One region of the Nicoliella sp. ESL1149 genome, then DNA from elsewhere that is predicted to be linked to it. Evidence: predicted binding sites of a transcription regulator. Region 1 holds the regulator's gene; the other holds the start of a gene.
What was found. Region 1 encodes Rex, which represses fermentation and respiration genes when NADH is low (regulators of the CRP and FNR family bind a similar motif). Its sites were predicted from a motif close to TTGTGAANTANTTCACAA; they were not measured.

Region 1 (16,932 bases):
ATCCTTTCTTAAAAACTTGTTTTTAATATTTTTATTTTATTTTCATATACTATAACTAGTCTATTCTAACATTTTATTGCTAAGTTGAAAATGATAAGTTCTGATTTATTAAACTGTTCGTGCTAAAGTCAACGATTGAACTGAACTGGCACCCGCATCCAAAACTAGTTGAGCTGCTAAATGTAAAGTTGTACCAGTCGTAAAAATATCATCAACCAATAAAATATCTTTGTTCTTAATTTTGTCACCTTTTGATTTCACAATTTGGAATGGCTGCTCCATCAACAATCGTTCTTGTTCAGTTTTATGGGATTGCTTAAATTTTTTCTCAGTCTTTAATGCTTCAACATAGTCACACTCTATCAATCCCGTCACCTGATTAAACCCTCTTTTAGACATCGTTTCTGGACTAACTGGAATTGGAACAACTATTTGATTTGAACCAATTTTACTAGTCAATTCTGTTGAAAAAACTTTTCTTAATCGATAATCTCCACGAAATTTATATTGATTCATATATTCACGAAAAAAATCATTATAACAATAGATACTCTTATTGATCAAAAGTTGTCCATTTTGTTTCCATTTTAAACAATCATGACAAATTCCGTTTTTAAAATGACCGCCCTTAGAGCAAAATTGACATCCTGAAACAACTTTTTCAAATTTTTGTTCACATCTGTCACAAATCAACCTCTTACTTGCTTGTTTAATCAAAATAATTTCTTTAAAAGATAATGATTGCGATATTCGATGACCACACAACAAACAATCATTTTCCATCCCGTAATTTCTCTCCTAAATAGTTCATATGTAAAATTTGGCGTCTAGCTTTATTAATTCTTCGATTATTAAAGGCTGCCCAAAAATCAACATTTCCAGTTGGGCGATCTTGTTTTCTACCAACTCGTCCAGCAATTTGAACTAACGAAGATGTTGAGAAAACAGGATCATCAGCCCCTAAAACAATCACGTCAATTCCTGGAAATGTAACTCCTCGTTCTAAAATGGTCGTGGTAATCAAAAAATCAAGTTCATTTTTTCGCATCGCTTGAACTTTTTCTAGTCTTTTTGGATCAGCTGAATAAACCGTTTGCCATTTCCCTTGAACCTTATTTTTTCGAATAGCTCTATCTACTAACGATAGATCTTTTATCTTTGGAACAAATATTAAAAACCGAATTTTATCATTTAATCTTTGGTGAATATCTGTTAATAATTTACCTGGCAATTTTCCTTTTTCCAACTTTTGATGCCAGTTCATTTTACAATGAAGGTTAATCTTTGGCAGTAAATGTTGATGAAAACGCAATGGTAAATAGCTAACTGCTAGCTGTTTCTTACTGATTTGTTTTAACAGATCTGGACTGGGGGTAGCAGTTAAGTATAATCTTCGCCCTGATATTTTTAAAGCGTTATTAACTGCATAATGGAGTCCCGGGTCATTAACATACGGAAACGAATCAACCTCATCAATTATTAAGATATCAAAAGCGTGGTAAAAGCGAAGTAGCTGATGAGTAGTACAAATCGTTAATTGTGCGTAATGATACTCTTCTTCTTGTTTTCCATGGAGTATTACTATCGATACATTAGAAAAAGCTGTTTGAAGCCTTGGCATTAACTCAATACAAACATCTACACGCGGAGAAGCAATGCAAATACGAAACCCCTTCCGAATTGCCCATTCAATTCCTGGAAACAACATTTCAGTTTTTCCAGCTCCCGTCACTGCCCATAATAATTGATCTTGATTATTTTTAAACCTAGAAATTACTTCCTTAGAACATTGTTCTTGAGATGTTGTTAGTTGCCCATCCCATGTTAAAGGGTTATCATTAATAGGAAAATGATTCGGTTCATTAATTGAACACAAAGAATGGAGCGTACTCATTCGCCCTAAATTAATACATTGGGGACAATAAAAATGGTTATTTGGCAATTGAGCGATTTGCTTATCAGTCTTTTGACCACAACGCTGGCAAATAATTTGATTTCCAGCCATCGATATGGCTGAACGTTTGTTTATTTTAGGATGATTTAATAATCCACTGTCAATGTCAATCGTCCTTATTTGACGACCATACAAACACTCAATCTCATTTATCATTTTAAAATCCTCCCTCAATCATAAAATACGAAAAAAGGAGTTGTTTCTTGTGGAACAAGATTATCTAACAATCAAAAATGGTGGTTCCAATGAAATCGATATCAAGAAATCTCGTTTTATTGGTACAATCGCCAGGGTCAATTCAGATGATGAAGCTCAAGCCTTTATCAATAAAATTAAAACGATTCACGCTAAAGCAACCCATAATTGTTTTGCATACATGGTTGGCCAAGACGATCATATTCAAAGAAAAAGTGATAACGGAGAACCATCAGGAACTGCTGGATTACCAATTCTTGATGCAATCAAATTGCAAAAACTACACAACGTTGCAATTGTTGTTACCAGATATTTTGGTGGAATTAAATTAGGTGCTGGTGGATTGATCAGAGCTTACAGTAATGCTTCAACAGAAGCAATTAATAAGGTCGGCATCGTAAAAAGAGTCCTTCAAACCCAATTAGCCATTAAAATTGATTATTCATTAGCCGAACAACTAAAATATTTTTTAGATCAAAACAATTACACGATTACTAATACAGAATATACTAGTGATGTAACAATATCTGTATCAATTGATACTCCTCAAGTTGAAACATTTAAAAGTCAAATCATCAATCTCTTGAACGATCGGCTTAAGATTAGTGACAATGGTCAACAATACGTGGAAGTTGATTATCAACCACATCCTGAAAATAATGAAAATAAATAAAGAGTGTTGAATTTTTATTCAACACTCTTTTTTAATGATTACTTTTACTAGTATTATTTTTTACAATCTTTCCAATCCAATTCAACAACGGTCGTCGATTTGTCCCAACTAATCCAATCGACTCAACAAATAATTCTAAGCCGAATAAAGTGGCAATCGTTAATAAAATTGCCCCCCAAAAGTTAGATACTGGATATAGCAACGAAATAAAGGAAAAGATAATTGCAATTCCGTAAATAACCAATACGGATTGACGATGTGTTAATCCAATTTCCATTAAACGGTGATGCAAATGATGTTTATCAGCATGCGAAATTGGTTGCCGATTTAATAACCTTCTTAAAATTGCGTATACCGTATCAGTAATTGGCACCCCTAAAATAATCACTGGAATGATAACAGTAATGAACGTCGCATTTTTTAACCCGTTCAAGGAAAAGACAGATATCATAAATCCAATAAACAACGAACCGGTATCCCCTAAATAAATCCGGGCTGGAAAAAAGTTGTATGGCAAAAAGCCAAGACAAGCTGCTACCAATGAAAAAATCATAATCGACACGTAAGTATTTCCAACGTTCAAAAAGAAAATTCCGGTAATTCCCATTGTTGTTAACGCAATAATAGCAACTCCAGTTGCTAGACCATCAAGCCCATCAATCAAATTAACCGCATTTGTAATCGATATAATCCAAATAATAGTGATTGGTAAACTAAACCATCCTAAACCAAAATTACCAATAAATGGAAACGAAACCGTTGTCATTTGAATTTGGCCTAAAAAGAAAACCGCAACTGCTGCTAAAACAATTCCAGCCATTTTCTGCCGGGGTTTTAAAACATAAACATCATCAATCATTCCAGTAGCAACAATAATAACTTCACCAGCAAAAATCCCCCATAAGGAACGCGTTGGTATTTGATTATGCATCAAAAACATTGTTGCAAAAGTATACGCCACAAAAATACCCAAGCCCCCAATCGTTGGCATCGGGATTTTATTCATCCGACGTTTATTGGGATCATCTTCAGCCCCAATTTTAAAAGCTAAGCGTCTAACAAATGGTGTTAGAATTGCTGAAAGGATCATTGTTGCAAATAAACAAACAATAATTTTTAATCTCAAAGTAACATTTTCCTTCCATTATTTTTTTAAATGATAATTAAATGTTGAAACAACTATATTTTGACGTGTATTTAATGCTCTTCTTAACCGTAAAGCACTTTGATTATGCAGAATCTGTTGCCACGAATGACGAGGTACAAATTGAGGAACAAGAACTGTCGTTGTACTATCATGACGTTCAGCTCTTTCTGCAATTACATCACAGAATCTAATTGTTGGTTGAATAATTGAACGATAAGAAGAATGAATATCAACAAATCTAACATCTGGGAACATCTCTTTAAATTGCTTAGCAATCAAGGCTTCTTTTTCTTTATTATCATCAAAAGAAACATGCATCGCAATTACATAATCACCAATCGAATTAGCGTATTCGATTGCCTCCTCAGTAACCTTAGTCACATTACTAATCAAAACAATTACATTTGCTCCCTTGTTGATTGAAACATTTAAATCTGATTGTTTACCAACCAATAATTGATTATCTAAGTCCTCATAATGATCTTTAATTGCATCAAACGTCTTAACCAAAACTGGTAACATAATTAAGTACGGTAAAATACTAAAGAAATGAAAAATTAACAATGATAGAACTAATATAAGTGAAATCATCGCTCCTACAATATTAATAATTACTTTAATGACCCACCAGCTACCACGATTATGATACCAATGAATTACCATTCCGGATTGTGCTAACGTGAATGGGATAAATACCCCAATTGCATACAATGGAACTAGCCAATTCAAATTTCCTTTAAAGATAACAATTAAAATGATTGCTCCAATTGATAATGAAATGATTCCATTTGAATAAACCAATCGATCCCCACGACTACGATAAGCATGAGGAAGAATCCCTCTTTTAGCCATATTATAAGCTAAAATTGGAAAAGCTGAAAATCCAGTGTTGGCAGCTACAAACATCATTAACAATGTCACTGTTTGGAAAAGATAATAAAATAATCCTTGGCCAAATAATAATCCCACAATCTGGGATAGGACGGTTCTTTGTTGATTTGGGATGATCCCCATTCGATAACTTAAAAATGTCACCCCAGCAAAAAAGATTCCTAAAATGATCGCCATTATTATCAATACTTGACGAGCTAACTTAACTCTTGGTTTTTTAAAATTAGGAATCGAATTACTAGTTGCTTCAATTCCAGTTAAGGAAGCTGAACCCGAAGAAAAAGCTCTTAAAAACATGACTAAAGACATCCCTTTAACTGCACCATGGATAGAAGCAGGATGATAATTTGCAAATTGTCCTGTCAATAATTGATACATTCCCCCAGCCAACATAACGATAACTAGTAAGATGAATAAATATACAGGAATGATTAAGACACTTGATGAGGCACGCATTCCTCTTAAATTCATTACCATTGTTATAATCACAATCAAACTTGCTAGTAACACCTGATGTTTAGATAATATTGGAAACGCTGATGTTATTGCTAATGTTCCCGACACTGTAGATACTGCAACCGTTAACATGTAATCGATTAATAGTGATCCACCAGCAATTAACCCCGTTTTATAGCCCCAATTATCACTAGCAACTAAATATGCTCCACCTCCAGATGGATACACCTTAATAATCTGAAGATAGGTTATGGTTAGAACAAATAATAAAAACAACACAATTGCAGCAATCCATAGTTGATACACCAATGCAGCTGCTGATAATGTTAAAAGAATCGTTGTAATTTGCTCAGTTCCATAGGCGATCGATGATAATGCGTCCGAGGATAGAAACGCTAGTCCTTGAAAGAAGTTCAAAGACTGTTTATGCTCATCGGTCGTCTTAAGTGGCTTCCCGATTATTAATCGTTTAAGATAATGCCACATGTTGGACCCTCGCTTTCATTATGTATTTTATTAATTCATTTTACTACAAATATTAAAAAAAAGCATAAAAATAAAGAGATTGTAAGCAGGGCAACTTACAATCTCTTCATATTTTTAATTAATTCAGCTTTTACATCATTCCGCCCATGCCTGGTTGTGGAGGCATAGGAGTATTGTTATCATCACTTGGTTTATCAGCAACAACAGCTTCAGTGGTTAACAATAATGCTGAAACAGAAGCGGCATTTTGCAAAGCAGAGCGACTAACTTTTGTTGGGTCAATTACACCTGCTTTAACCATATCTTCATATTTATCAACGGCAGCATTATAACCAATTCCACTCTTTTGTTTCTTTAAGTGGTCAACGATAACAGAGCCATCTACACCAGCATTCTTGGCAATTTGACGAACTGGAGCTTCAAGAGCACGAAGAACAATTTTAACACCAGTTGCTTCATCACCCTTAGCTTTAATATCATCAATATTCTTTAAAATGTTAATGTAAGCAGTTCCACCACCAGGAACATAACCTTCTTCAACGGCTGCACGAGTGGCGTTCAAAGCATCTTCAATTCTATATTTCTTTTCTTTAAGTTCGGTTTCAGTTGCAGCTCCAACCCGAATAACAGCAACTCCACCAGCTAACTTAGCAAGACGTTCCTTTAATTTATCACGATCAAAATCAGAAGTGGTCTTTGTAATTTGAGTCTTGATTTCAGAAACTCTTTCTGCAATCTTAGCCTTATCACCAGAACCTTGAACGATGGTAGTCTTGTCTTTCGTAACATTAACCTTGTTCGCTTGACCTAGTTGATCAATTTTAACATCCTTTAAACTCAAGCCTAATTCATCAGTTACAACAGTAGCACCAGTTAAGGTTGCGATGTCTTGTAATTGAGCTTTACGACGGTCACCAAAACCAGGAGCCTTGACAGCCACAACGTTAAATGTTCCTCGCATCTTATTCAATACTAATGTTGGAAGAGCTTCTCCACCAATGTCATCAGCAATAATCAATAATGCACGACCTTGTTCAACTACGGATTGAAGAACAGGTAAGATTTCTTGAATATTATTGATCTTCTTATCAGTTACTAAGATATATGGATTATCTAAGTTAGCTTCCATCTTATCATTATCAGTAACCATATATTGTGACATGTAGCCACGATCAAATTGCATTCCTTCAACAACGTCTAAGGTCGTATCAACACCACGAGAATCTTCAATGGTGATAACTCCATCGTTACCAACCTTATCCATTGCATCGGCAATCAACTTACCTACTTCTTCATTAGCAGCAGAAATTGCTCCAATCTTAGCAATATCTTCTTTTCCATTTACCTTATGTGACATTTTATGAAGAGCATCAACAGCAACCTTTGTTGCTTTTTCAATTCCACGACGAACACCAACTGGATTAGCACCAGCAGTTACATTCTTCATCCCTTCATTAATAATTGCACGAGTTAAAACAGTGGCAGTAGTAGTACCATCACCAGCAATGTCATTAGTCTTAGAAGCAACTTCTGCAACTAATTCAGCACCCATGTTTTCAAAATGATCAGGTAAATGAATCGATTTTGCAATTGTAACCCCATCATTAGTAATGTTAGGACCTGTTGATTCTTCAAGAACGACATTACGTCCCTTTGGTCCTAAAGTTGTTTTTACAGTATCAGCTAATTTATCAACACCACGTAGCATTGCAGCACGGGCGTCTTCAGCAAATTTAATTTCTTTTTCAGCCATATTATTCACCTCATTAAAAAATATTTAATGTTTTAATTTAATTATTCAACGATTGCTACGATATCCTTATCATGTAAAACAAGATACTTTTTGCCATCGTAATCAACGGAAGTTCCAGAATATTTATCAAATAAAACCTTATCACCCTTTGAAACAGCTGGTTCAATTTTATTCCCATTATCTAAAACACGGCCATCACCAACGGCTACAACAGTTCCTGTTTGTGGCTTTTCCTTTGCATTGCTAGCAAGGACAATTCCGCCAACAGTTTCTTCTTGTTCTTTTTCAACTTCAATTAAGACGCGATCGCCTAATGGTTTTAACATTTTAACAATCCCTCCAAATTATTATTTAGCACTCGTTATATTCTAGTGCTAATTTCTATTTTCATAGTATTATTTTTAAGATTTGAATGCAAGTAAAAAGACTCTGAAAAATTCAGAGTCTTTCTAACTAAATAGATAATAATCTATTCGAATTTACTTGTTGCTCTTGATACACATTTTCAACGTACTTTCGATTTAAAGGAATTAAATTATTATTGGCCGTAATTCCATAACAGATTGATCCAGATCGAATCAATCTCTTAATTTTCAAGTATTGATCAGCCCTAACTAAAATATAACTCTTATTATTTAGAATCTTCCTATTTTTCAAATGAACTAAAACTGGTTTTAAAGTTTTAATAATAAAGAAATGGCTATTCTTGATTGGATTTAATTTATTATAATAAACCGCATGCCGAGACGTTTGATGAAACCATTGAGTAACTAATGAGTTAGTTTTATGCTGTTTAGCAACTTGATGTCCATTTTCATTAACATCATCCATAACATTATCTGATGAACTATTCGTTTCTAAATTATCCAAATCTTCTGCTGAATTTTGTTGATCAGAATTTAGAGAATTAGTTTCTTCATTATCTAATTCTGATTCTTTATTTGAAGAATCAGAATAATTTTCATCATCTTGTAAACCATCACTTGTGGTTGCGTTCAATGAATCGCTTGATGAGTTTGTACTTGATAAATCGGCAGCTGAACTTTCGACATCAATAACTGCATTACTATTTGATTTGTTTGTCGGCTTTGAATAATTAGAAGCACTATTCACCACCGGTCTTACTGAACTCAACATTTTTACTGAATGACCATTTTCATTATTAGAAACATCATTAGTTGCAACGTCGGAACTTAATTCAGTATCAGATAATGAACTAATGGCATCCGGATCAACTAAAGTACTTGTCCCATGACTAAAAACTGTATTCATTTTATTATCAGTCCAAACATGCAACGTTTGTTTACCGTTATTGTCCCCATCATTAGCAATTCTCAAGAATGTTGCAGTTTGATGATAGTCAGGAAAATAAACTTCAATACTTTGCCGGTCAGTGAAAACTTGGACATTAAGATGTTGCTTGTTCAATTGACTTCCTAAATCAAACTGACCTGAATACGACTTTTTACTATACTCTTCCTTATCATAGCTGCCAGTTGTTCTATTTACTGTATATGAACCCTTCGCTAAATCTAAATCAAGGTTCATTTGACTATCTCCGTAGTTAAAAACTAGGTGGGCAACATTTGATGTAGCATCACTGTTCAAACTATTAAATGTAAAATCATATTGGGCATTTGGTTGAGTCGTTACCGTTTGATCAAATTTTTGGTTATTAGTCGTACTGATAACTTGATTACTTTCTTGAGGAGTATACATTTTAACAGTTTGAGGAACATATTGACCTTGGTCATTTTTAATCAATTCCATCTTTCGAACATAACTAGCCGTTCCCATTCTCATGGTATTAGTATCGTTTTGACCAGGCAAACTTTGTGGAGAATATCCCCAATTATTGACCCAACCCATCATATAAACTGAGTTTAAATTATCTTGACCAAAATTAGCACCATAAAAGTCAGTTCCTTGGTCTAGTCGAACGGGATGGGCCCCATCTGCAATCTTAAAGAAACCATTTGACTCCATTTGGCCATTGATTGCAAAAGTCCCAGTTGTTTGACCAGTTAAATACTGATTGCCCCCAAAGAACATTTCCCATTGAGTCGTCCCATCACTAGCCCTCATTTGTTTAATGACAGGACATTCAATCATCCCTAAATCTTGACCACCATTTTCAGATTTATTATCTATCCATGTACTTCCTTGATAAGTCCAATCAATTCCATTAGTACTACTGTAGGTACCAACAGATTGTCCCTCAGCAGTATGCATAATTAATTGATTGTTATATACCATCACACTTGGATCTCTAAAGTTACCATTTCCATTATTAGTTGCAGCTTGAGCCATGATTGGTTGCTCTTGAAGGGGAACAAAAGTATTCCCATTATCTACACTATAAGCAGCATATATTTTTTGTTGATTATCTTGATAGCTAGCAAAATAAGCAACAACTGCTGATTTAGGGATTCCAGATACAAGCCCATCTGTATTTTGAATTACCGACCCAGTCGCAACTGATCCCCATGGTACAGTTTGACCATTCTTAGTTTGACCCTGAGGAGCAATTGCTAAGTTATCATCCTGATTCCAATGAATAAAATCAGTCGTAGTCGCTTGCTTCCATCCAGAATTACCATTTTGGGTAGATGCTTCTGGATTATCTAAATAATAGACATGCCAAGTTCCATTACTATCCTTGAACATTGTTTGAATATCATTCATAAAACCTGCTGACTCAGTTAAATGAGTGTTCTGCTTATATGTAGAATCTGTATCAGGACTATCGGTAGCATTAGAATCATTCTGATTATATTGACCATTAATCAATACGCTGTAATCATTTAAATAATTATTATTTGAAGCAATACTTGATTCTGTTATTGATGCACTGGTAGCATTAGACGATGCACTAGATAAACTACTATTATCGTCATTAGATGATGAACTACTTGTTGGAGTATTTTCCAAATTAGCACTACCTTGCGATACATAACTACCGCTAGGAACCGCACTACTTGTTTGAACGGTGTTAACACTATCATTATTAGGGTTAGATGAATCCGAATTAACTTCAGAACTAACTACAACACTTGTACTAGTTTCATTGGCAGTACTTGATGATTCAGTATTGGACTTACTAACCACACTATTATCGATTTGATCTACACTTTGACTAGATTGGTTAGATGAACTTACAACTTCACTAGAAGCAGGTTCACTAGTTTGGGAACTACTTGTGGATGATATTGATGATACCGAATTATTCGCGCTTTGATCTGGATTATCATCAGCATGAACTTTGATCGTATTTGTAAATGCCATTCCAGATACCATTGCCATTAGTGTTGCTGCTCCTACAATAATCCATTGATTTTTGGATCCGTTAAATTTATTTTTTTCATTAACTTGCTGAACATTATATTTATTCAATCGCATAAGTTTAACTTCTCCCCCCTATCTCCTAATCTTCATTTCAATTATTACATTAATTATATCCCATATCACTCATAATAGTTTAATAATTATAATATAATTTTATTTTTTCTTTATAATACGATAATCTGTTCTAAAACATTAGTCTATAAAAAAGAGTTCCTCAAAATAGGAACTCTAATAAAAAGTATAATTAAATTTTAGAATAATTTTCGACAAAATAAATCAGTGTTTGTAATTCATTCGTCAAATCCACATTTTGTACCCGTACATCACTAGGAACGGATAATCGAACCTGGGTAAAATTAAGAATTCCCTTTGCTCCACCAGCAATTGCGTCATCACATACCTTCTGGGCTACACGTGAAGGCACGGTTAAAATCACAATCTTGATTTGTTGGTCAGCTAACTGTTTTTTTAAGTCATTAGGAGAATATACCGGCACATTATCTTGAACGGTATGAATCATTTTTGGTTTCGTATCGAATGCTGCAGCAATTCGAATGTTACTATTACGATGAAAATTAAAATTTAGTAGTGCTCGCCCAAAATTACCAATTCCGACTAACGCAACGTTTGTCAAATGGTCTTGGTTTAAAATCTTTTTAAAGAAAGTTAACAGGCTCTCAACATCATACCCATAACCACGTTTACCCAAGGCACCAAAATAAGAAAAATCACGTCTAATTGTTGCCGAGTCAATTTGAATTGCATCAGCAAATTTTTCTGATGAAATTCGCTCAACAGAAGCATCGTGAAGTAAGCTAAGATAACGATAATAAATTGGTAATCTCTTAGCTGTTGCCCGTGGAATTTTTGTATCAGCCATTGTATCACTTCCTTTTAATTGTTTAAAAGCTGTATTGCTATTCTACCATAAATTTAAACTTTGTGAAATAATTATTAAGTAACCCCGTTAAATCAGTTTTATCTGTTTGTGAAATATGCTAAAATATGGCTAAATAATAACGATTAGAGGATAATATAGGATGATAATTCTTCAAGTAAATAATGTTACAAAAAGATTTGAAGGCGTCGACATTTTTAGTCACGTCAACATGACATTAGATGCACATAGTCGAACTGCTCTAGTAGGTCGAAATGGTGCCGGAAAAACAACTCTCGTTAAAATGATAACCGGACAATCAGAAGTAGATGAGGGAACCATCACTACCCCTAAGGGAATAAGAATTGGTTATCTTGCCCAAAACACTGGTCTGCACTCACAAAAAACAATTTGGGAAGAAATGGAATCTGTGTTTGCAGCCTTGAAAGCAAAAGAATGTCGCATGCATGAATTAGAAACCCAAATGAGTGATCCGAAACTCAATAATGATTCTGAACGTTTGAAACAAATTACACAAACTTATGATCAAGTTCAAGCTGACTTCACCGCTAACAATGGGTATGGATATCAAAATGAAATTCGAGGAGTCTTAGCAGGGTTTGGCTTCAAACCTGATTCTTATAATAAAAATATTAATGAATTATCAGGAGGTCAACAGACCCAATTAGCGCTAGCCAAATTACTTTTGGAAAAACGTGATCTTTTAATTCTTGATGAACCAACCAACCATTTAGATGTTGAAACAATCACTTGGTTAGAAAACTATATTAAGGGCTATTCTGGAGCGCTATTAATTATTTCTCATGACCGTTACTTTATGGATAAGATTGTGGATAATGTTTATGATTTAGCAAATGGAACTTTAACCCACTATCAAGGTGACTACACTAAATTCGTTCAAGAAAAGAAAAAGCAATATCAAATTCAACTTCAAGAATATGAAAAGCAACAAACTAAAATTCAAAAAGAAGAAGATTTTATTAAAAAGAATATCGTAAGAGCATCAACAACAAAACGTGCCCAAGCACGCCGTAAACAACTTGATAAAATGCAACGAATCGATAAGCCACGGAATAATGATAAAGTAGCTCGGGTTAATTTTAAACCAGATAAGCAAAGTGGAAACGTTGTTTTAACTGTAAAGGACTTAGCAATTGGATATCAAAATACAATCCTATCTTCTCCAATCAATATTAATTTAAATCGTAAACAACGATTAGCTGTTATTGGCCCTAATGGGGTTGGTAAATCAACACTTCTAAAAACAATTTTAGGTAAAATCCCCCCTATTCACGGGCAAATTGATTTTGGAACTGGAGTTGAAGTTGGCTATTATGATCAAAAACAAGCTACGCTCCATCCTAATAAAAAGGTCTTAAACGAACTATGGGACGATTATCCTACAACTAACGAGGGCCATATTAGAACTGTTTTAGGAAGTTTCCTTTTTTCAGGTGAAGAAGTTGATAAAATTGTTGCTAATCTCTCTGGAGGCGAAAAAGCCCGCTTAATGTTAGCTAAGTTATCAATGCGCCATGATAACTTCTTAATGTTAGATGAACCAACCAATCATTTAGACATCGAAAGTCGAGAAATTTTAGAAACTGCTTTAAAACAATTCGAAGGAACAATCTTATTCGTTTCTCATGATCGTTATTTCATTAATCAAATTGCTTCCGATGTTTTAGAAATTGATCATAATGGATCACACTTATATCTTGGTAATTATGATTATTATCTTGCAAAAAAAGAAGAAGAAAAAGCTATTAAAGATCATCAAGCAGCTCAAGAAGCACCTCAAGAACCCAAAAAGGACCACAAGGTAACTACAGAAGGTGCCAAGGGATATGTAATCAATAAGCAAGTCCAAAAAAAGAAACGACAACTAGAACGTGAAATGAAGAAACTAGAAACTGAAATGAATCAGTTAACTGAACAAAAAAGTGAAATTGAAAAAGAAATGACCCACCCAAATACACTTAAAGATATTTCCAAACTAAATCAATTGCAGCAACAGTTGGAATCGATCAATCAAAAAAATGATGACGTGTCTAATCATTGGACAGAACTAGGTTTAGAATTAGAAGATATTAATAAAAATTAAAAAGGCTGCTGAGTTTTCAGCAACCTTTTTCTATTGTTCAGTTCCAGGTAACCAGTCAAATTCTAGTCCAGGTTCAACCTGTAAGTCTAACTTCGCATCATGATGTTCCTTATAAAAGATGTATCCTGCAGCTCCAATCATTGCAGCATTATCACCACAATATTTCTGAGGAGCTTTCAATAATTCAGTTTGAGGAAAGCTCTTCATCAAATCATCTAATCTTGATCGTAAGCCATGATTTGCAGCAACTCCACCAGCTAAAATTAATTGTTTAACAGGAAAATTTTGCAAAGCCCGTTTTGTTTTATCAATTAAAACATCATCCACCGCTGCTTGAAAACTAGCTGCTAAATCTTCGCGGCTTAATTTTTCACCAATTTGATCTGCATGATGAACGGTATTAATTACTGCACTTTTAAGCCCACTAAAACTAAAGTCATAGTTATTTTCTTTATCCATTGCTCGCGGAAAATTAAATGTGTCTTTTCCCTCACTAGCCAAACGATCAACTTCAGGGCCAGCTGGATAATTAATCCCTAATAATCGACCTACTTTATCATATGCTTCACCAGCAGCATCGTCACGGGTTTCACCAATAATTTCAAATGCTCCTTCATACGGCATCAAAACTAACTCAGTATGACCACCAGAAACTACTAATGCTAGTGCTGGAAATTGAATTGGCTTAATAAATCGAGCAGCATAAATATGACCTGCAAGATGATTAACAGGAATTAATGGTAAATGATGTGCCCACGCTACCGTTTTAGCAGCAGTGACCCCAATCAGCAATGCTCCAACTAATCCAGGACCATATGTAACAGCCACCGCATTTAAGTCATCATAGGTAACATTAGCTTCCTTTAAAGCATCACCAATACACATTGTAATTGCTTCAATATGGTGACGACTAGCAACTTCTGGAACCACGCCACCAAAACGTTGATGACTTTTAATTTGCGTTGCTACAATGTTTGATAAAATTTTATGTCCATCTTCAATAATCGCAACACTAGTTTCATCACAACTTGACTCAAAAGACATAATTAAATTTCTTTTCATGATTCACGAATCCTCTCTAAAGGCCAAAATTATTCGGATGCTTATCAATATCAACAATATTTAAAGTCATCTTTAAAGCATCTTCTTGATTATCATAATAATACTTTGGTAAAATACCATTTTCAATAAATCCCAAATCATGATAAAGATTAATAGCATTCTTATTACTTTTACGTACTTCTAAAGTGACGGTATTTAAATCTAAGCGACGAGCTTTTTTTACAATTTCAGTTAACAAATAATAGCCAAGCCCATGATTCTGATAATCAGGCATCACTGCAATATTACTAATGTGGCAATCATGTTCTGCATATTCAAAATGGCACCCAATAAAAGCTACCATCTTATCTTGATGCCGTAACACAAGATATAGTCGACTTTGTTTTTGCTTAATATCTTTTTTAAAAGCACGTTTCTTCCATGGAATCAGGTTACTAACTGATTTTTCTAATCGTGTAATTTCTGGAACATCTGTCATCATTGCTTTAGCTAAGAAATATTTTGTTCCTTTAATATCTACAATATGATTTTTAATTGAAAGTTGTTCTTGACGTTGATAATTCTGATTATTAAAGAATTGATTATAAACACTTTTAAACTTTTTTAACATACGATTCTTCGTCCTCTTCTGGATGTTTAGCCTTCCAATCTGCTTCAGCTTGTGTCAATCGTAAATAACGTGGAACAAATTTATCGATATTCTTAACAGGAGCTAATTGATAGCCGAAAATACCTAAGTTAGCAGCTTGCGGAAGATTTTCCATTCCATTTCTCATTTTATATTGAGTAACGGCTTTCAAATCATCGAAATGATCTGCATCCCCCAATCCAATAATTGGTTCATTAAATTGACCTAATTTTTGGATCCACTCGGAAACACTAATATGTTGATCTGGTAATACAAGTTCTGGTTTCTCATTTTTAATCCGATATAGACCAGTAAATACATTCTGATTTCTTGCATCAAACATCGGATTAACGAGCACTCCTTCATCCTGAACATTTAGAGCCATTGTTTGTAGACTAGAAACGCCAACTAAGTCGATTCCTAAAGTAAATGCCAATACCTTTCCAACAGAAACAGCAACCCGAATTCCAGTATATGATCCAGGTCCATCTGCAACAACAACGCGATCCAAATCTTCAGGTTCCATCTTCGCATGTTTCATTAAATCATCAATGATTGGTAATACATATTGGGCATGTTTTTGATGAACAGTCGTTGTGGTAGTGGAAAGGACTTTTCGATCCTGAACAATCGCAATGCTCAATGGCCGATTAGAAGTATCTAATGCTAAAATATTCATTTCGTTTACTCCTTTGATTTATTTATCCATTCAATATTAGCTACTGCTGAAATGGTATCTCCATTTTTTATTTCATGTTTAGTGTGAAGTCCATCTGTTAAAAGTTGCCCTTCGCTCAAAATATTATTTCCATACAAAACTTCATTTTCAAATTTAATATCGATTTTACTAACCTGATGAATATCTAAAAATTGAGCGGGTAATACATCAATCATCCAATCAAGATATTTAGCGTTATTAACGTGTTTATTAGAATCAATGTCAGTATAACGAACTCGATAGTCTTGATTGAATTTTTGACCATCGTCATTGTTAATTCGTTTCGGTCTTCTCAATCGGGGAAGTTGATTTAACATTTCTGATTGATAAGGCTGAACAATTTCTTTTGGAATTACAGCTAATTTACGGGTTTTAAGATTAATCATGACCCAAGTACTCCTAATATAGGCACACTCATTTCCATTTTCATCCACAATCCAAAACTCACGAAAAGCAAATAATTTATTATAAGAACTACCCTGTGTGGTCAAAGTGACTTTTTCATTAACTTTTGGCATTCTTTTAATATCAATAGAATATTGAACGACAACCCAAGCGATATTAAAAGAATCAATATAATTTCGTCCTAAATTCAATGATATATTCTGATCACCAGATACCA
Region 2 (16,932 bases), 140 kb from region 1:
TGGAACGGTCGTAACCTCTTTCAAATAAAAATTTTTTAATTTTTCTTCAATTGGATCTATAAAAATTTTTTGGGCTTTATTTTGAAGGAAATCAATAATTTCATCTGTATTATTAAAATAATTATAAAAAGTTCGTTTTGATATCTTTGCCTTTTTAATTATGTCTTCATTGGTTACTTCTAGGATGGAACTTTGTTTTAGCAGCTCAACAAAAGCGTTAATGATGAGTTGTTTTCTATTATTCATATTGATAAGCGCCTCTTTTTAAACCCATAATCAACTAGACAACAAAAAAGAAGCCAGTATGAGATAGATACTGACTTCTCTTTATTTAATTATATGTGTTGTTGGTTGTTGAATTGCATAGGGTGAGTATACAATACAATACAGTACATAAATAGTAACAATAAAAAAATAAAGTGTTTTATTCGTACATAAATAGAATAATAGTTAATGATATAGTAATTAAACAAACGTTTTTAATTTAACCAACAAAGCTTAGTATAGATTAAATTTTAAACTTTAACTATTTAAAATAAAAAACATAACTGAAACAAATTACTTTTTCTATCAACAGTATATAAAAAAGAAAGTTAATAATCAGTAACCTTGATATATGGATATTCTTGATAATATTTTAAATATATATAATACAGAAAGATGAAATTGCATTATTCATTTTAGTAAAATTGTATAATTTATGATGATAAAAATAAAAATGATGTTACTAAAATGTTATTGTTATAACGGCCATTGATTAGGTTAGCAATGACTAAAAAATTTGATTATTATCATAAATAATATACAAGTAGTATACAATTAAAACCAAAAATTAAAAAATACTAAATCTCAAATTTGTTTTAACGATAATTATATTATATTTACGTTTTTTTTTAAACAAATAGGTACTATGAATAATGAACTCACTTAATTTTTGTTGAGAATTTAGCTAATTTATTTATTTTTATTATGACTTTTATTATTTTTGGATGTTTTTTTATTATTATTTGCTTTTTGTTTATTATTTTTTTTATTTACAACTGAAACAATAATATTTTGGGGTGAATTAGAGAAGTAATGAGGGATCCATGTTATTTCACCTGGAATTTTCATTCCATTAGGTAAATTCAACATTTTTCTAGTAATTTCTTGGCCCATTAAACCAGCTAGTTTTTGTTTTTTTATGGTTTTACTATTGCTGTTTTGATATAAAATAACAACGTTATTTACTTTTTCAGCTTTAATTGCAAAAGTAATTTTACCAGTGTAGTTATTCCAATGATGATTATTTAATTTTTTGATTGTATATCCCTGATTTTGTAAGGTCAATCGATAATGAGGGTTCCCCTTAACAAGTTTATAGCCAGTTGGAAGCGATAAATTACGATTATTGATGGAATATGATAATGTTGGGAATCCGGTTATGTTTAAAGATTGTCCATTTTGTTTTTGATGTCCATTTATGTAGTAAATTGGAATTTGATAACTAACTTCTTGTGACAATGGAGTTACAACGTTTTGATTTTGGTTAGTTTCTTTACTGCTATTATTTTTTTGAGAGCTGCTATTGCTCTGGTTATTGTTTTTCTTATTACTCTTGTTATTATTATTCTGATTATTTTTAGAACTATTAGATTGGTTGGTAGAAGATTTATTATTAGTTGGACTGCTACTTTGATTTGGGTTCTTCTTTGTTGAGTTATTATTCTGATTATTACGCTGTTGTTTTGATTGCTGTTGTTCATTAGGTTGGTTCGATTTAGCATTTACATTTAGAAATCTTCCGCTTGTAAATGCGCCTACTGCCATAATTGAAAGAATGACACTTGACCATTTTTTCATTAGGAACACTCCCTTTTATTTATATTGGCTATATTATAACTTAAATTAAGCTGTTTGTGATAAAATAAGGTTGATTAATTTGTTCAAGGGAGTGCAATTAAGGAATGTTTAAAAATATTAAACGATTAGTTCCAGAAACCAAGACGACTAAGTTACAATTATTGGTATTGTTAATTGTATTGTTATTTGTAATGCCAAATGTAACGGCTTGGAGTGCTAATTATCTGGAAGGTTTTAATAAGTTATCCATTTTTATTTGGTTGATCGTTTTACAAATTGTATGGGCGTTGATTTGGTATACAACTTATTGGGGATTAAAAAAATATATTTTGAACGTGATTTTAGTTCGAAATCTTCAAATGGGGTTATACTTCTTATCAGGAGCTTTTATCGTTTTATCATTATTGGATAATAATAGTATTTTTTCATTAGTAATTACAGCAGTTAGTTATCTTAGTATGATTATTTGGTATAATTATGTTTTCAATAATCTAGAAGATAGCGATAAAACATCATCGAAGCTTCATCAATTCTGGACTAATCATCGGAAAGTCAATAAAAAAGATGTTCAGAAACTAATTAATGATGGAAATGAAGAAATGAAAAATTGGTTCCGTGACTTTCAAGCGGAAAAAGATAATGCTGGTCGGGTCGTAGTTTTTTATCCTGATGGTACTAAGCGTTATAAATAATGGATTTTTAATTGAATATTAACAAAAAATCACCTCACAATCATTATAAATTTGATTATGAGGTGACTTTTTAATTTTAGAAATATGTTTTTAAGAATTCGGCGACCCGAGCTTTGTATTCGTTCGGCTTCATCCAGAAGCTTTCTGCATGATGAGCTCCTTTAACGATCCAAAGTTGCTTAGCAGCCCTAGTAGCCCGGTAGTTTTCATATGCCATATAAGTTGGGACATACGTATCCAAGCCACCATGAATAAAGAAGATTGGTAACTTGTTCTTTTTAAGTTGGTCAACGGTTGAAGCATCGTTCAAGTGATAACCTAAACGGCGCTTGTTGATCGAACTGACGATTGGTTCAAATGGGTAATATGGTAAGTGGAACTGATTCTTTAGAACATACCCTAGTTCTTCTCGAACATTAGAGTATCCACAATCAGCAATGATTGCTTTAACTTGTTTAGGAAGTTTGTTCCCACTGAGCATTGAAACGATTCCGGCTCCCATACTAACCCCGAATAATAAAATCCGACATTTTTTGTTAAATTGATTCAAAATCTTGTTGATCCAAGCGATGTAATCTTTTTGATCGAGCCAACCGAAACTGATGTAGTTTCCGGCACTTTCGCCATGTCCACGATCATCCGGCATTAAAATGTTAAAGCCCATGTCATAAAACATTTTAGCATAACCACTCATTGTTGCTCGGTTACCATTATATCCATGCGCAATAATTACGACCTTATCAGAAGGTTTTTCGTTGGGGATGAATGTTGCAACCATTGTTTCTTTGGTAGCTGGTTCGTAACTGTACCAAGTTTCTTTTTTGATGCCTTGGTACCATTCTAGATATTTATAGTATTGACCCGCGTAGGGTAATAATGTTTTGGAAGGTCGGGGGGCCTTATTTCGGCGAGACATTCCAACTTTAAATAAATGTTCACTTAATAGGTAAGAACTTGCTCCGGCAATTAATGGAAGTGTCCCAAGCCAAAGCCATTTTTTATGTTTCATTTAGAAGTCCTCCTTATTTTGGGTTTTCTAGATAAATATCCTGTAATTTTTTAATGTCTTCATCACTAAGTTGAAGGTATTCATGGAAGAAGTTTTCCTTGGTTCCATATTTTTTCTTGATTTCATCCATCGCAGCATCGTAATATTCTGGTTCAACAGTATAAAGAGCTGTGATGTTCTTACGAAATGTATCATTAATATCATAAGGTTCATAGTCTACTAATTTGCGTTTGATGTATGGAACCATTTCTTTTTGGGATAAAAGATAATCCTTTTTAATGATCGAATCGTCTACGCCAAGCACCATTAATAGCATGACAATTCCCATTCCAGTTCGGTCTTTTCCTTGAGAACAATGGAAGAGGGAACAACCATTACCATTAGCTAATAATTGTTTGAATAGTGAACGATACGCATTTTTGGCGTGGGTATCATCAATGATAGCTCGATAAACACCTTCCATGTGTTTGATTCCGGTTCTAGGATTATCTGAATATTCTTTTTTCATTAAATCGGCTGTCCGACGTTCCCTTGCAGTAAAGACGGGGGTATGCGTATAAGTTACGCCAGCAGGAATTTTATCAGGATCTTTTTCAGCTTCTTCTTTGCTTCTTAGGTCGATGTCATTGGTAACGCCATATTTGTGAAGATATTGTAAATCTTCAGGGGTAAGATCGACTAAATTACCAGAACGGACAATTTTGTTCCATTTGGTAACGCGGCCATCTTTAGTAGGATATCCGCCGATATCTCGATAATTATAACCGCCCTTGATGGGCAATATACGATTTTTCATGGCAATGTCTCCTCGTTTTTGTTGTTATTACTAATTATAGGGAAAAAATTGCAAATAAGAAACCCATAATACTCGAATTTTATATGAGCTTATGAAATGATTTTTAAAATTAAAAGGATTACAATATAGTTGTAATATTGTAAATAAGGGGATTTGGAATTATGGAAATGACTGAACGTCAATTAATTCAAGAAATTTTAAACACTGTCGATATTCTTTATGATTTTGAAGATGTTGATGAAGATAAGAAAGACTATATTTTAGTTTTACATCGTCAAGATAATGATAAACGTAGTGTTGAACAAATCAATTCTGAAATGAAACACTACTTTAAGGATGCTGGATTTACTTATGATGAACAATTAAATCCAAGTGAAGGTACCGATATTAAAGTTGAAATCCAACGAAGTTAAAAATCCAAAAAAGCTTTTAAACCAGATTTAAAATCTGATTTAAAAGCTTTTTTATAAAATGTGCTTTTTAGAGCACTCTGTATACTTAGGATTAAATCCATTTAATGAATAAAGAACACGTTTATAGTTTGAAAGGAGGACAATATATTTTAATTCATTTCGATAAACGAGGTAAGAAAAAGGAGGCATAAATGAAGCCAATCCTAAATATACACTTAATAATTATAACATTTAAAAGTATGTTTAGGGATTGCTAAAAACAATTATTTATTTAAAGTTGGAAAATGACGTTCTTTATATATCTTATCTAATGCTTCATAGTCCTTGATAGGACTATAAGGTTGGCCATTGATTTCGTTCCAATCAATGATGGCTGAAAAACATCCAATGGCGATAAAGTTTTTATCACTATTATTCATTTCAATCATGGTCCTTAGGAATTCATGCCAAATTATCTGAATGAAAAGGTCGTCATCACTTTGAATTTCAAAAATTCCCTGGACGTTATTTTGATAACTAATACTAACAGTTTTAAATGGTTCATTTGCAAAATTGGCGAATGTTTTACTTTTAACTAATTTGGTCAAGATATTTCTAGTATATCTGCGTAGTAAATCGAACTTATCATTAAAATGATGATAAAAAGTATTCCGATGAACTAAAGCGGCTTTTGAAATATCGTTTATTGTAATTTGAGTAAAGGATTTATGCTTCAATACTTTAACAAATCCTTCATAGATTATTCTTTCCGTTCGTTCTTTTCGCATGTTAAATTTTTTGTCCATTTTATAACCTCTGTCTATTAAATGTACACTATCACAATTTTGTCCATTAACAATTATTATAGCGTGTTTTATCATGAATATACATATTCAATTTATTAGGAGGAATTTCCAATGTTTAATCGTTTTGGACAATGGGTCTTTCATAACAAATGGAAGACATTTTGCGCGTGGATTGTGATTTTAGTTGCAGTCATTCTTGGGGTAGCCAAGACTGGTTCTAACTTTGATGACAATTTAAAAATTAATGGATTACCTTCCACTGAAGTTCAAAAGACTTTGAAGAAGGAATTTAAAGTTAACTCTGAAGCTGGAACCATGAAAGTGGTTATTCAGACTCCTAAAAAGGGTGACGTAAACAAGAGTAACATTCAAAAAGATGTTGCTAAGGCTATTAAGGAAATTAAACATAATAAGGGGAATGGTTTGAAATCAGTTACTAATCCCTACAGTAGTCAAATCTTAAGTAAAGATAAGACAACGACTTATGTTGATATGACCTTTAAGAAAGATGCTAGAATTGTTAGTCAGCATCAAATCAAAATGGTGGAAAATGCATTTAACAAACATGTAAAACATGTTAACAATGCTAAAGTTGCCTTTACTGGAACGGTTCAAATAACGCCATATGATATTGGTGGTGCGTCTGAATTAATTGGGATCATTATTGCCTTTATTTTATTGATGATTCTCTTTAAGTCTTTTGTATCCGCTGGGTTACCAATTTTAAGTGCTTTAATGGGATTAATTACTGGAATTGTGATCGTAACGATCGGTTCCACTTTCTTCACATTAGCAAGTACGGCTTCGACTTTAGCAACGATGCTTAGTTTAGCTGTTGGAATTGATTATGCCTTGTTCATCGTTCATCGTTATCGAGATGAACGGAAACATCATGATGGAGCAGAAGCACTTGGAAATGCCCTTCAAACAGCTGGGAGTTCAGTCTTATTTGCTGGACTAACCGTTGTGATTGCTATTCTTGGGTTAAGTATCGTTGGGATTGCCTTCTTAACTCAAATGGCTGTTGCAACTGCTGTCGGAGTTCTTTTCGCAATTTGTTCTGCATTAACTTTCTTACCAGCATTGATTGCACTTTGCAGTAAATGGGTCAAACCTTCTAAGAAGGATATGGCAAAGAATGATGAAGATGTTAAGGCTGGTTTCTTCTCCAATATCATCATGAAGTTCCCACTAGTAACGGTAATCGTTACTTTAGCAATCTTGATTTGTTCTGCCATTCCAATGACGCATATGCGTTTAGGAATGCCTTACAATGGCTCGCTCCCTAATGACAATACTGAACGTCAAGCTTATGACATGATTTCTGATAAGTTTGGTGAAGGTGTCAATGCGCCAATGATTGGGGTCGTTAAGTTAAACGAAAGTCAATCACATAAGACTCAAGAAAAGAACCTTAAAAAGATCACTAATCATATTAAAGATATGAAAGGTGTCAAGATGATCGTTCCAGTAACGAACGAAAAAGCTATTAAACAATTAAAGTCACCTCAATATCAAGCTCAAATGAAACAACAAATTCAACAACAAGTCCAAGCTAAGGTTAAGGAAATGATTCAAAAGGATCCATCCTTGGCACCAAAGGCACAAGTATTAGGTAAGCAGATTGGTGCTCAATACGCTCAAAAGGCGCAAGCAGAAGCTAAGGCAAAGGTAATTTCACCAATTCCTGCTCACATTAGTAAGAACCATCGTTACGCATACTTTGTTATGATTCCTAAGAAGGGTTCTGAAACTGTTCAAACCACTGATCTTACTCATAACATCAAAAAGTATTCTGAAAAGGTTCAAAAGAATGACAAGACTAAGATTACACTTACTGGTATCAATGCAATCAACATCGACACAACTGCTAAATTAAATGCAGCTATTCCGGTCTTTGCTGGGGTTGTTATTGTTCTAGCATTTATCTTACTAATGTTCATGTTCCGTTCATTCTTAATTCCATTGATTGCAATGTTAGGTTTCGGTCTTTCGTTGGTTGCTTCATTCGGAATTACAACTCTTACAATTCAAGATGGCTTTGCAAAGGGTCTCTTGGGAATTAGTAAAGGGGCTCCAGTATTATCATTCTTACCAGTTATCTTTATTGGAATCCTATTTGGATTAGCAATGGATTACGAAGTATTTATGGTTTCTAGAGCACGAGAAGAATATGTTAAGACTGGTGATAATAATCACTCAATCTTGGTTGCTTTGAAGTCTAGTGGTCCAGTTATCGTCACTGCGGCATTGATTATGATGGCGGTATTTGGTAGTTTTGCTCTATCAACGAATACGACTATTAAGTCATTAGGACTTTCATTGGCATTTGGGATCTTCTTCGATGCATTCCTTGTTCGGTTATTGATCGTGCCATCAATGATGAAGTTATTCGGAAAAGCGAACTGGTATTTCCCAGGATTTAAAAAGAATAAATAACATATAAAGCGTTAACTAGGGATAATCATTAAATTGATTATCCTTTTTTTATGTAAAAAATATTTTGAGAAAGAATTCACAAAAGCAAGTGTGAAAGATTGTATTAAATTGAAAAGGTGGTATTATGTAATTGTGAAATAGTTATCAAACGAATTGAGATGAGCTACTTCACATACACAATATATAAAAAACTTATACTGGGGGTTACGATTATGGCTGATGCAAAACAACCAAATGTAGACAATGTTGAAAAGACAATTGACACAATGGTTAAAAAAGCCCATGTCGCATTAGATGAAATGAGCCACTTTGATCAAAAGAAAGTGGACAGAATTACCCAAGCAATGGTTATTGCTGGAGTTAATGCTCATCAAATGTTGGGGGAAATGGCTTATAAAGAAACTGGTCGTGGAGTTGCCGAAGATAAGGCAATTAAGAACCTATTTGCGACCGAAGAAATTTGGCACAGTATTCGTGATGATAAAACTGTTGGGATTATTAAAGAAGAACCTGAAGAAAACCTAACGAAAGTTGCTGAACCCCTTGGTGTGCTTGCTGGAATTACACCAGTAACTAACCCAACTTCAACAACATTATTTAAAGCAATTATTTCAATGAAGACTAGAAATGCAATTATCTTTAGTCTTCATCCCCAAGCTTTGCAATCTTCGATCATGGCTGCTAAGATTGTTCGGGATGCTGCTGTTAAAGCAGGTGCGCCCGCTGATGCCATTCAATGGATCGAACATCCAAGCCGTGAAGCTACGAAGGCATTAATTACAAATCCGGGAGTTGCATGTACTTTAGCAACCGGTGGTCCTGGCTTGGTTAACTTAGCTTACTCTGCTGGTAAACCTGCCTTAGGTGTTGGTCCTGGTAATGGTCCTGTTTACATCGAAAAGACTGCTAACATTGCTCGTGCAGTTAATGATTTGGTATTATCTAAAACTTTTGATAATGGAATGATTTGTGCAACTGAAAACAGTGCCATTATCGATAATGAAATTTATGACGAAGTTAAGAGGGCTTTGGAAGCTGACCGAGTTTACTTTGTTCCTGAAAACGAACGTCAACAATTAACTGATGCGATGTTTGACAACAAGCGACTCAGTGTTAAAGGGCCAATTGCTGGAGCGCCAGCTGAAAAAATTGCCGAAATGGCCAACATTAAGGTTCCTAAGGATACTCAAGTTCTTGCCGTTGAAATGGAAGGGATTGGACCTAAATATCCAATGTCAGGTGAAAAATTATCACCAGTTATTTCCATTTATCATGCTAAGGACCATCAAGATGCCTTTAATAAGGTCGATCAATTACTTGATTATGGTGGTTTAGGTCATACTGCTGCCATTCAAACTCGTGATGAAAAGTTAATGAAGGACTTTGGTCTTGAAGTTAAGGCTTCACGTGTCCTTGTTAATACACCAGCTGGTTTAGGTGGGGTTGGTAACCTTTACAACAACATGACGCCATCATTGACCTTAGGTACTGGTTCATGGGGGAAGAATTCAATTTCTCATAACGTTACTGATTATGATCTTTTGAACATTAAGACAATTGCCAAAAGAAGGAATAATATGCAATGGATTAAATTACCACGGATCTACTTCGAAAAGAATTCAATTCGCTACTTAAAGGACATGCCAGGAATCAAGAAGGCCTTTATTGTAACGAGTCCATCAATGGTTAAACATCACTATGTTGACCGGATTTTGAACGAATTGAATGCACGTGATAATGAAGTTCAATACTATATCTTCAGTGAAGTTCATGGTGAACCCGATACCGATACTGTTAACGCTGGACTTACTCAAATCAATGGATTCAAACCAGATACCATTATTGCATTAGGTGGAGGTTCTCCATTGGATGCTGCTAAGTTGATGTGGTTAATGTACGAAAATCCAGATATTGACTTCTTTGGTGCAAAACAAAAGTTCTTGGATATCAGAAAACGGGCATACCGCTTCAAGAAAGCTACTAAGAGTCAAATGGTTGCCATTCCAAGTACTTCCGGAAGTGGTTCTGAAGTAACACCATTCTCTGTTATTACTGATTCTAAGAAACACATCAAGTACCCATTAGCTGATTATGCTTTGACTCCTGATGTTGCAATTGTTGATCCTCAATTCGTTAACACTGTTCCTAAGGGAACCATTGCTGCTTCTGGGATTGATGCTTTAAGTCACTCCATCGAATCATATGTATCAACGATGGCATCTGATTACACTCGTCCATGGTCCTTAAAGGCATGTAAGATGATTTTTGAAAACCTTACTGCTTCATACAATGGTGATCAAGAAGCTCGTGCTAAGATGCACACTGCTGCTACCTTAGCCGGAATGGCCTTTGCAAATGCTTTCTTAGGAATTAACCATTCCATCGCCCACAAGATTGGTGGTAAGTTCGGTATTCCTCATGGTTTTGCAATCGGAATTACTTTACCACACGTAATTCGTTACAACTTCAAGAAACCTAAGAAGATGGCAGTATGGCCTAAGTACGAATCATTCCGTGCCGATGAAGACTATGCTAACATTGCTAGATACCTTGGTTTGAAGGGGAACACGAACGAAGAATTGAAGGAAGCTTTGATTCACAAGTTCATTGAATTAGCTCACTCAGTTGGTTTGACCTTAAGTCTTAAGGCTCAAGGAGTTACAAAAGAACAAGTTGAAGAAAATGCTGATGAACTTGCTGACTTAGCATTCTTAGACCAATGTACTAATTCAAACCCTAAGGAACCTTTGATTGCTGATTTGAAGCAAATCATTTTAGATGAATATGAAGGTGTCGGGGTAGAAACACAAACTGATAAAGAAGTATAAAAAGTAAATATAAATGAGTGGATAATGTAGTTGGGTAGAAAAAGGCTTACCATTTTAAATGGTAAGCCTTTTTGAGTGTTTATAATTTCATATAATGTTTTTGTTTTAATAGATCTTTGGAATGTTGATCTGTAGGAACGTAACCAATTGATTGGAGATGTCTAAAATACATGAAATTGTACAAGAAGCCCCATACAATTCCACTAAATTGACCAACATAACGAGCAGCAATTGTTAAATCAACATTCATTGCTAATCCAACAATAAAGGTTGCTACTAGTTCGCTTGCTAACATGCAAATTAAGTTATACCAATCGCGTCTAAAGACAGATGGTAAACAACCAAATAGCAAAGATGTGATCGAAAAACCAACTTTACCGATTTTAATGGTTTTCTTTTCAGGATTATGCACGGTCGCAAAATTTTGTGGTAATGGAATCATTCCATTATTACCAAATGGATTTTGCATCTTATACCTACTTTCTTTTGATAAATTGTTAATAGGACTAGCCTATCATGAAATTTAATATAATACTATTTTTTCAAAGTGAATTTAACCACTGCTTCAACTTTAGCGGTTTGAGGCATCATATCGATTGGTTGAATAAAATCAACAATGTATTTACGAGTTAATTTAACCAAGTCTCTTGCTAATGTTGCTGGATTACATGAGACATAAACGAGATTTTGCGGGGATGTTTTCAGAATTGCGTCAATCAAGGGATCAGCAAGTCCAGTTCGGGGTGGATCGACGATAATTGCATCCGGACGCCAGCCTTCTTCGATCCATTCGGGAAGTAAATCTTCAGCTTTACCAGTGTAGTAATGAGCATTGTGGATTTTGTTGATTCTAGCGTTATTATTAGCATCTTCAACAGCTTCTTTGATCGTATCCATTCCCCGAACTTCAGCAACATCATGAGCTAATGGTAATCCAATGGTTCCAACTCCAGAATAAGCATCAACAAGCTTTTCATTTCCCTTTAAATCGAGGGCACTATTAACAACTTCGTATAATTGGGGGGTCATATACGTATTTAATTGAAGGAAGGCTCTGGCAGAAAGTTCAAACCGGGTTTTGCCAATTTTTTCGGTCAAGGTTGGTTTTCCAGCAAGATAAATCGTTTTGTCTCCCCAGATCAAGGAAGTATCTCCAGGATTAACGTTTTGCATCACAGAGGTAACTTCTGGTAGCTTGGCAGCGATCATTGCTAATAAACGTTGCTTTTTGATTAATTTAGGAGTGTTTGTAATAATTACTAATTGAACGTCTTTGGTGTTCAAGGCAGCTCGGACGACTAAAGTTTTAATGATTCCGGAATGGTTCGATTCTTGAAAAACGGGAATTCCAAGGTTTTGAATAATATCAACCATTGTTCGCATTACTTTCATCGTAACTGGGTATTGGACTGCACATTCTTTCATATCAATTAGATGGTGAGTTCTTGCTTGGTATAGACCAGCGATAACTTTACCGTCACGTTCTCGAACTGGAAATTGAGCTTTATTACGGTACCCATAAGGATGCTTCATTCCCATTGTCTTGTTGATCTTATACTTTTTAAAACCAGCTGGTCGATACTTATAAAGGGCATTTTCGACCATTATTCTTTTTAAGCGTAGTTGAGTGGGATAGTTCATAAATTCGAGTTCTAACCCACCAACTTTACCAGCTTCAGGATCTAATGGTTCAACTCGATCTGGACTAGGGGTAATGACTTTAATAACTTCAGCCCGGGCATATTGGCGATATAGATCAGTAATTTTGATCGATACTTTTTCACCAGGAAGGGCGCCTTCAACAAAAACTAGGATGGATTTAAGGTAGGCAACGGCTTCTCCGTTGACCCCCATTCGTTCCATTTCGGGCTTTGTCTTAACGCTAAATACTTGTCCAACACTAAATTGATCTCGTGCTTGCATATTAGTGCTCCTTTCGTGACTAATAAATCGTATCTTCATTATATAACATTAATATTACTATTATGTTTCGTTTTCTCTTTTTGGGTGTTGAAAGTATAAAGTTTGCGTTAAAATATTAAATATAAATTAAAGAGGAACCACAAAGGGGAGTTTCGAGTTTTGAAAAAAACAATTAAATTATTATTACTCGCAACAGCTGCTTTAGGAGTAGTTGCTGTTACTAATAGTAATCAAACCGTACATGCTGATAATCAATTTTATAGCATTCCAGATGCAAATACGAACGTTAAGAAAATTAATTCCGGAAATGTATTAGCTAATTATTCGGATAGCGATTTGGTAATGAGTAATAACCAAATTCCAAATGTACCACGGCCAACTAGTTATACTCATACTAATTTGAATATGACTGGAACTAATAATTTGGATACTTATACATCAACAGATGGTAGTAATACTTTCTCAACGATGTTTTATCTTCCAGAAGGTTTTCATGTTCAATATGGTGAACATGGTAATTATCAAAAAGCCTTATTAGTTGGGAATTCCTTTTACATTGTTGAATCGATGGGAACTGGGAAAAACCAGGGAGCCATCATTAAGTATAATATTAATGACTTAAGGGACAACGGAATCCTCGATGGTGAACAAGACATGATTTGGAAAGCTTTGAAGTACTTCTCACCATACACGGTTAGTGGTAACAATCATAGTGCTCAATACTTGAAGGATACAACGAACCTTCAAAACGCTAAGCAAACCATTACGAATTCACAAAAACAAATTAAAACTTTACAAGCCCAAATCAAACCGCTTAAATCTCAAATCAAGAAATTGGAAAGTGGTTCAAAGAAGGGGACTAAGGCTCAAAAACCAACTTTAAAGAAGGTTCAAGCTCAACAAAAGGCTTTGGATAATCAAGCGACTCTAATTGCTAGATTGAACGGCGCTTCTGATAACAATACTAATGATTCAAATAGTAAGTCGAGAAATACGACGGTCGTTAGTGATGTTAATATTGCTAACTACTATCAAGTTGTAAAGAAACAAGCTGGTCAAATCAAGAGTCAAAATGCAGCTTTGAAGAAGGTTCAAAGCAAGAGTGCAAGCCAAGTCAAAGCAGCTTTAGCTAATAATACTAAGATTAGTAAAGGATTAAGTGGACTAGTAAAACAAGCTAAGGCTTTGACTAAGAAGTACGCAAAGAGCAATAAGCAATTTACCAAGAAACAAGCTCAACTTAATAACGTTAACACTAAGATTAATAATTTGAAGCAAAAGATTACGACTAGTAATGCTCAAGTAACTCAATTAGGTAAGAGTACTTCACTATTATCTGAATATTCCAAGCTAGCCCATTTAGCTCAAATTAGTCCATTGATCAATATTGGTCATGGAGAAACATTAGCATATAACCCTGCTAACCAACACATCTATTTGGCTCAAGATGATTCTACTAAGGATCAAATCAGCACCGATAAAAATAATCAAGTAACTGAAATTGATCCAAATACGCTTCAACCAGTTACCCAATATTCATTTAAACTCTTGCATGATAATGTTAACTATCAAATGAAGACATTAACATTTGATAGCCAAGGGAATGCTTATATTGGTCGAAATTACAGTAGTAAGAGTAATTTCCAAATTTTCAAGGGGCGTTTAGATGAAAATGGCGTTTCATTCGTAACAGAAAAGAACGTTATTAATCGTCCTGGTTACACGAACCAAGGAATTTCTTACAATGCTGCTAACAACCGTTTGTACATTGTTTCTGATGATGCTTTGACTTCTGTTCCAGTTGATGAATTGAATAATGGAACTGTCAACAATGATGATATTCATTATCTTACTTTCAATACCAACCGTGAGTTCGAAGATATTACTTTCGATAGTCAGGGTCGCGGGTACCTATTAATGCTATGGAAACCAGAAATTCTAAAATCACAAAACCCAATGAACTAAATCATTAGAAATAAAAAGACTGCCAATTATTAATTGGCAGTCTTTTTTTACATATTAATTAATTTTATTTAATGAAATCATGTTCACGTTCCATAAAGATATGTGGAGTTGAAATGTGAGTATATAGATCTCCATGGGCAACAAACCCAAATTTTTCATAAAAGCCTTGTTTATCAGCTTGAGCATGAATTTTAATCGCTTCGTCTGGATAAGCTTTTTTAATATCAGGAATTAATTCCGTCATTAATTTACGCCCCATTCCAGTTCCACGTGTAATTGGGGTTGTGAGAACACGACCAAATGAAATATAATCTTTTTCACGATAGAACCGTGTGTATGCAAGAAATTCACCATTTTCATCAGTTGCCCAAAGATGATAAGCCTCCTTATCAACATCGTCAATTCCCATGTATGGGCGGTTTTGTTCAACAACGAAAATTTCCATTCGATGACGATAAATATCCCAAAGTTCATCAGTTGTTAATTCTTGAAATGTTTTTAAGTGCCAATTAATATCCACTATAAACCCTCCAATTTTATTTTTGTCAGTTTAATTTCCAAAATACCAATTCCAACATTATAACATCGTAACTTTAGATTGGCTAGTAGTGTTTATTTTTATTATCATTTTCATGTTTATTGGCAATTTTAATAACGGCACTTTCAATTTGATCATTGTGATGTGATTCTTCATAGGTCTTTTGAATCAATAAATCGATCAATCGTAATAACGTTTCAGCTTCTTCAGTTGTGATGTTATCGATGATTTGGTTGGAATCTTTTGCGCCATGTGCACCCACGTTTCCGACTCTTCTAATAGAATCTATAGCTTCCCAAGTGTGCTTATCTTGGATTTTATGTTTAAGTTCCTTGATTTTATAGATCAATTTACCACGAGTAATGTGGTAGTAATCCGTGATGATTTCCTCTAAGACTCTTCGAGATAACATCGCAGATGATTTGGGACTTAGGTCAACAATGTTCCAAGCTTCCTTGTAGTCTTCACGAATCATTTGGGGAATATACTCTGGCAATGGTCGTGCTGTTGATCTTGGGTAAACATTAATTGTTTGGTTACCATTTCCATAAGCACTACCAACGAGTTTCATTTTGATACTAGTGTGTCCACAATTTGGACATTTAAACATTATTAAAGTTACTAGTTCACTGTGAGCTAATAATTCGTCTAAGCTCTTACTATTATGTGAGGTAAAATGAAAGAATTGTAATTCGTTTCTTTTATCATATTGTTTAATAATGATTTCTTTTGTAAAATATCTAGAACTTGCGGTTTTGTCACTTTCTTGATGACAGAAAGGACATTTCACCATATTATGGGGTTCCATAATTTAACCTCTTTTCGCAACTATTCAATATTAATTATACAATATAGAATAAATAAGTCTAAAAGAAGGCAAATAAAAAACGTCACTGGAAGCTATTCGCGTTCTTGTGACGATTATATAAATGAATTCTTTAACTATGGTTCCCCATAGCGCTAGAATTAATTGATTATAGGAAGTGGTTCGATCGATCCCACAAATCCAATATATCAGAATTTATTTTTGATGTCTAGTTATTCATTCTGACCATCTGGATAATTTGTTTGAATGAAGTGCTTAATGTGAGTAATCATTTTCTTGGCAACCGGGGTCTTGACTTGAACGGGATTCATGACTAAGTAAATGGTTCGATGATAGTGTTTTTCGAACGGGAAAATATTAACGTCTTTTTGAATACTGGTAAGGGCTAGTTTAGGGAGGATTCCTAATGCTAAACCACTTTCAACCATTGCAATAACTGATTGATCATCAATACTAAATTGGATTGAACCTGGGGTAACGTGAAAGAAATCAAGAACCTTTTTAGTGTCACCATCATAATCACTTTTTTGTAACATAAAGGAATGATTTTTAACATCAGCTTTTGTAACATAATTACCGTTTTGGGGTTTAAAATCTTTTGGCGTGACACAATAGATTTGATCCTTGACTAATGGCACTTTAATGATGTTTTCAACGATTGGATTACACGTAAATCCAATATCGATATTTCCAAGGTGGGTTTCCTTACTAACGGCTCCAAACGGCATTTGATTAACAGTTATCTTAATGTTTGGAAATTGTTTGTTAAATGATTTAATAATTTTAGGCAACCAATTGATGCAAATACTACTGAAAGCCCCAATTCTGATGGCCCCTTCATGAACCCCGGAAATATCAGCTGCAGCTTGTTCAAGA

Region 2: a site for Rex is predicted at 8,041-8,058, ahead of adhE (bifunctional acetaldehyde-CoA/alcohol dehydrogenase). Genes of this name have one in related genera too.

The regions. Positions count from the first base shown of each region.
Region 1 is NZ_JBYLUE010000002.1:1,002,560-1,019,491, reverse strand. Features, by position in the region: gene AC3B6G_RS04930 (ComF family protein) at 109-783, opposite strand; gene AC3B6G_RS04925 (ATP-dependent helicase ComFA) at 773-2,110, opposite strand; gene AC3B6G_RS04920 (YigZ family protein) at 2,160-2,822, shown strand; gene AC3B6G_RS04915 (glycosyltransferase family 4 protein) at 2,854-3,948, opposite strand; gene AC3B6G_RS04910 (APC family permease) at 3,967-5,802, opposite strand; gene groL (chaperonin GroEL) at 5,933-7,555, opposite strand; gene groES (co-chaperone GroES) at 7,597-7,881, opposite strand; gene AC3B6G_RS04895 (glycoside hydrolase family 32 protein) at 8,009-10,954, opposite strand; gene AC3B6G_RS04890 (redox-sensing transcriptional repressor Rex) at 11,145-11,780, opposite strand; gene AC3B6G_RS04885 (ABC transporter ATP-binding protein) at 11,941-13,902, shown strand; gene tsaD (tRNA (adenosine(37)-N6)-threonylcarbamoyltransferase complex transferase subunit TsaD) at 13,933-14,964, opposite strand; gene rimI (ribosomal protein S18-alanine N-acetyltransferase) at 14,981-15,574, opposite strand; gene tsaB (tRNA (adenosine(37)-N6)-threonylcarbamoyltransferase complex dimerization subunit type 1 TsaB) at 15,558-16,271, opposite strand; gene AC3B6G_RS04865 (acyl-[acyl-carrier-protein] thioesterase) at 16,277-16,932, opposite strand, start outside.
Region 2 is NZ_JBYLUE010000002.1:862,136-879,067, forward strand. Features, by position in the region: gene AC3B6G_RS04140 (TetR/AcrR family transcriptional regulator) at 1-246, opposite strand, end outside; gene AC3B6G_RS04145 (hypothetical protein) at 955-1,842, opposite strand; gene AC3B6G_RS04150 (hypothetical protein) at 1,947-2,534, shown strand; gene AC3B6G_RS04155 (alpha/beta hydrolase) at 2,611-3,543, opposite strand; gene AC3B6G_RS04160 (tyrosine-protein phosphatase) at 3,557-4,339, opposite strand; gene AC3B6G_RS04165 (hypothetical protein) at 4,507-4,752, shown strand; gene AC3B6G_RS04170 (TetR/AcrR family transcriptional regulator) at 5,016-5,537, opposite strand; gene AC3B6G_RS04175 (MMPL family transporter) at 5,649-7,976, shown strand; gene adhE (bifunctional acetaldehyde-CoA/alcohol dehydrogenase) at 8,189-10,804, shown strand; gene AC3B6G_RS04185 (hypothetical protein) at 10,884-11,273, opposite strand; gene rlmD (23S rRNA (uracil(1939)-C(5))-methyltransferase RlmD) at 11,339-12,727, opposite strand; gene AC3B6G_RS04195 (hypothetical protein) at 12,887-14,692, shown strand; gene AC3B6G_RS04200 (GNAT family N-acetyltransferase) at 14,757-15,212, opposite strand; gene AC3B6G_RS04205 (DUF4145 domain-containing protein) at 15,295-16,038, opposite strand; gene AC3B6G_RS04210 (LysR family transcriptional regulator) at 16,269-16,932, opposite strand, start outside.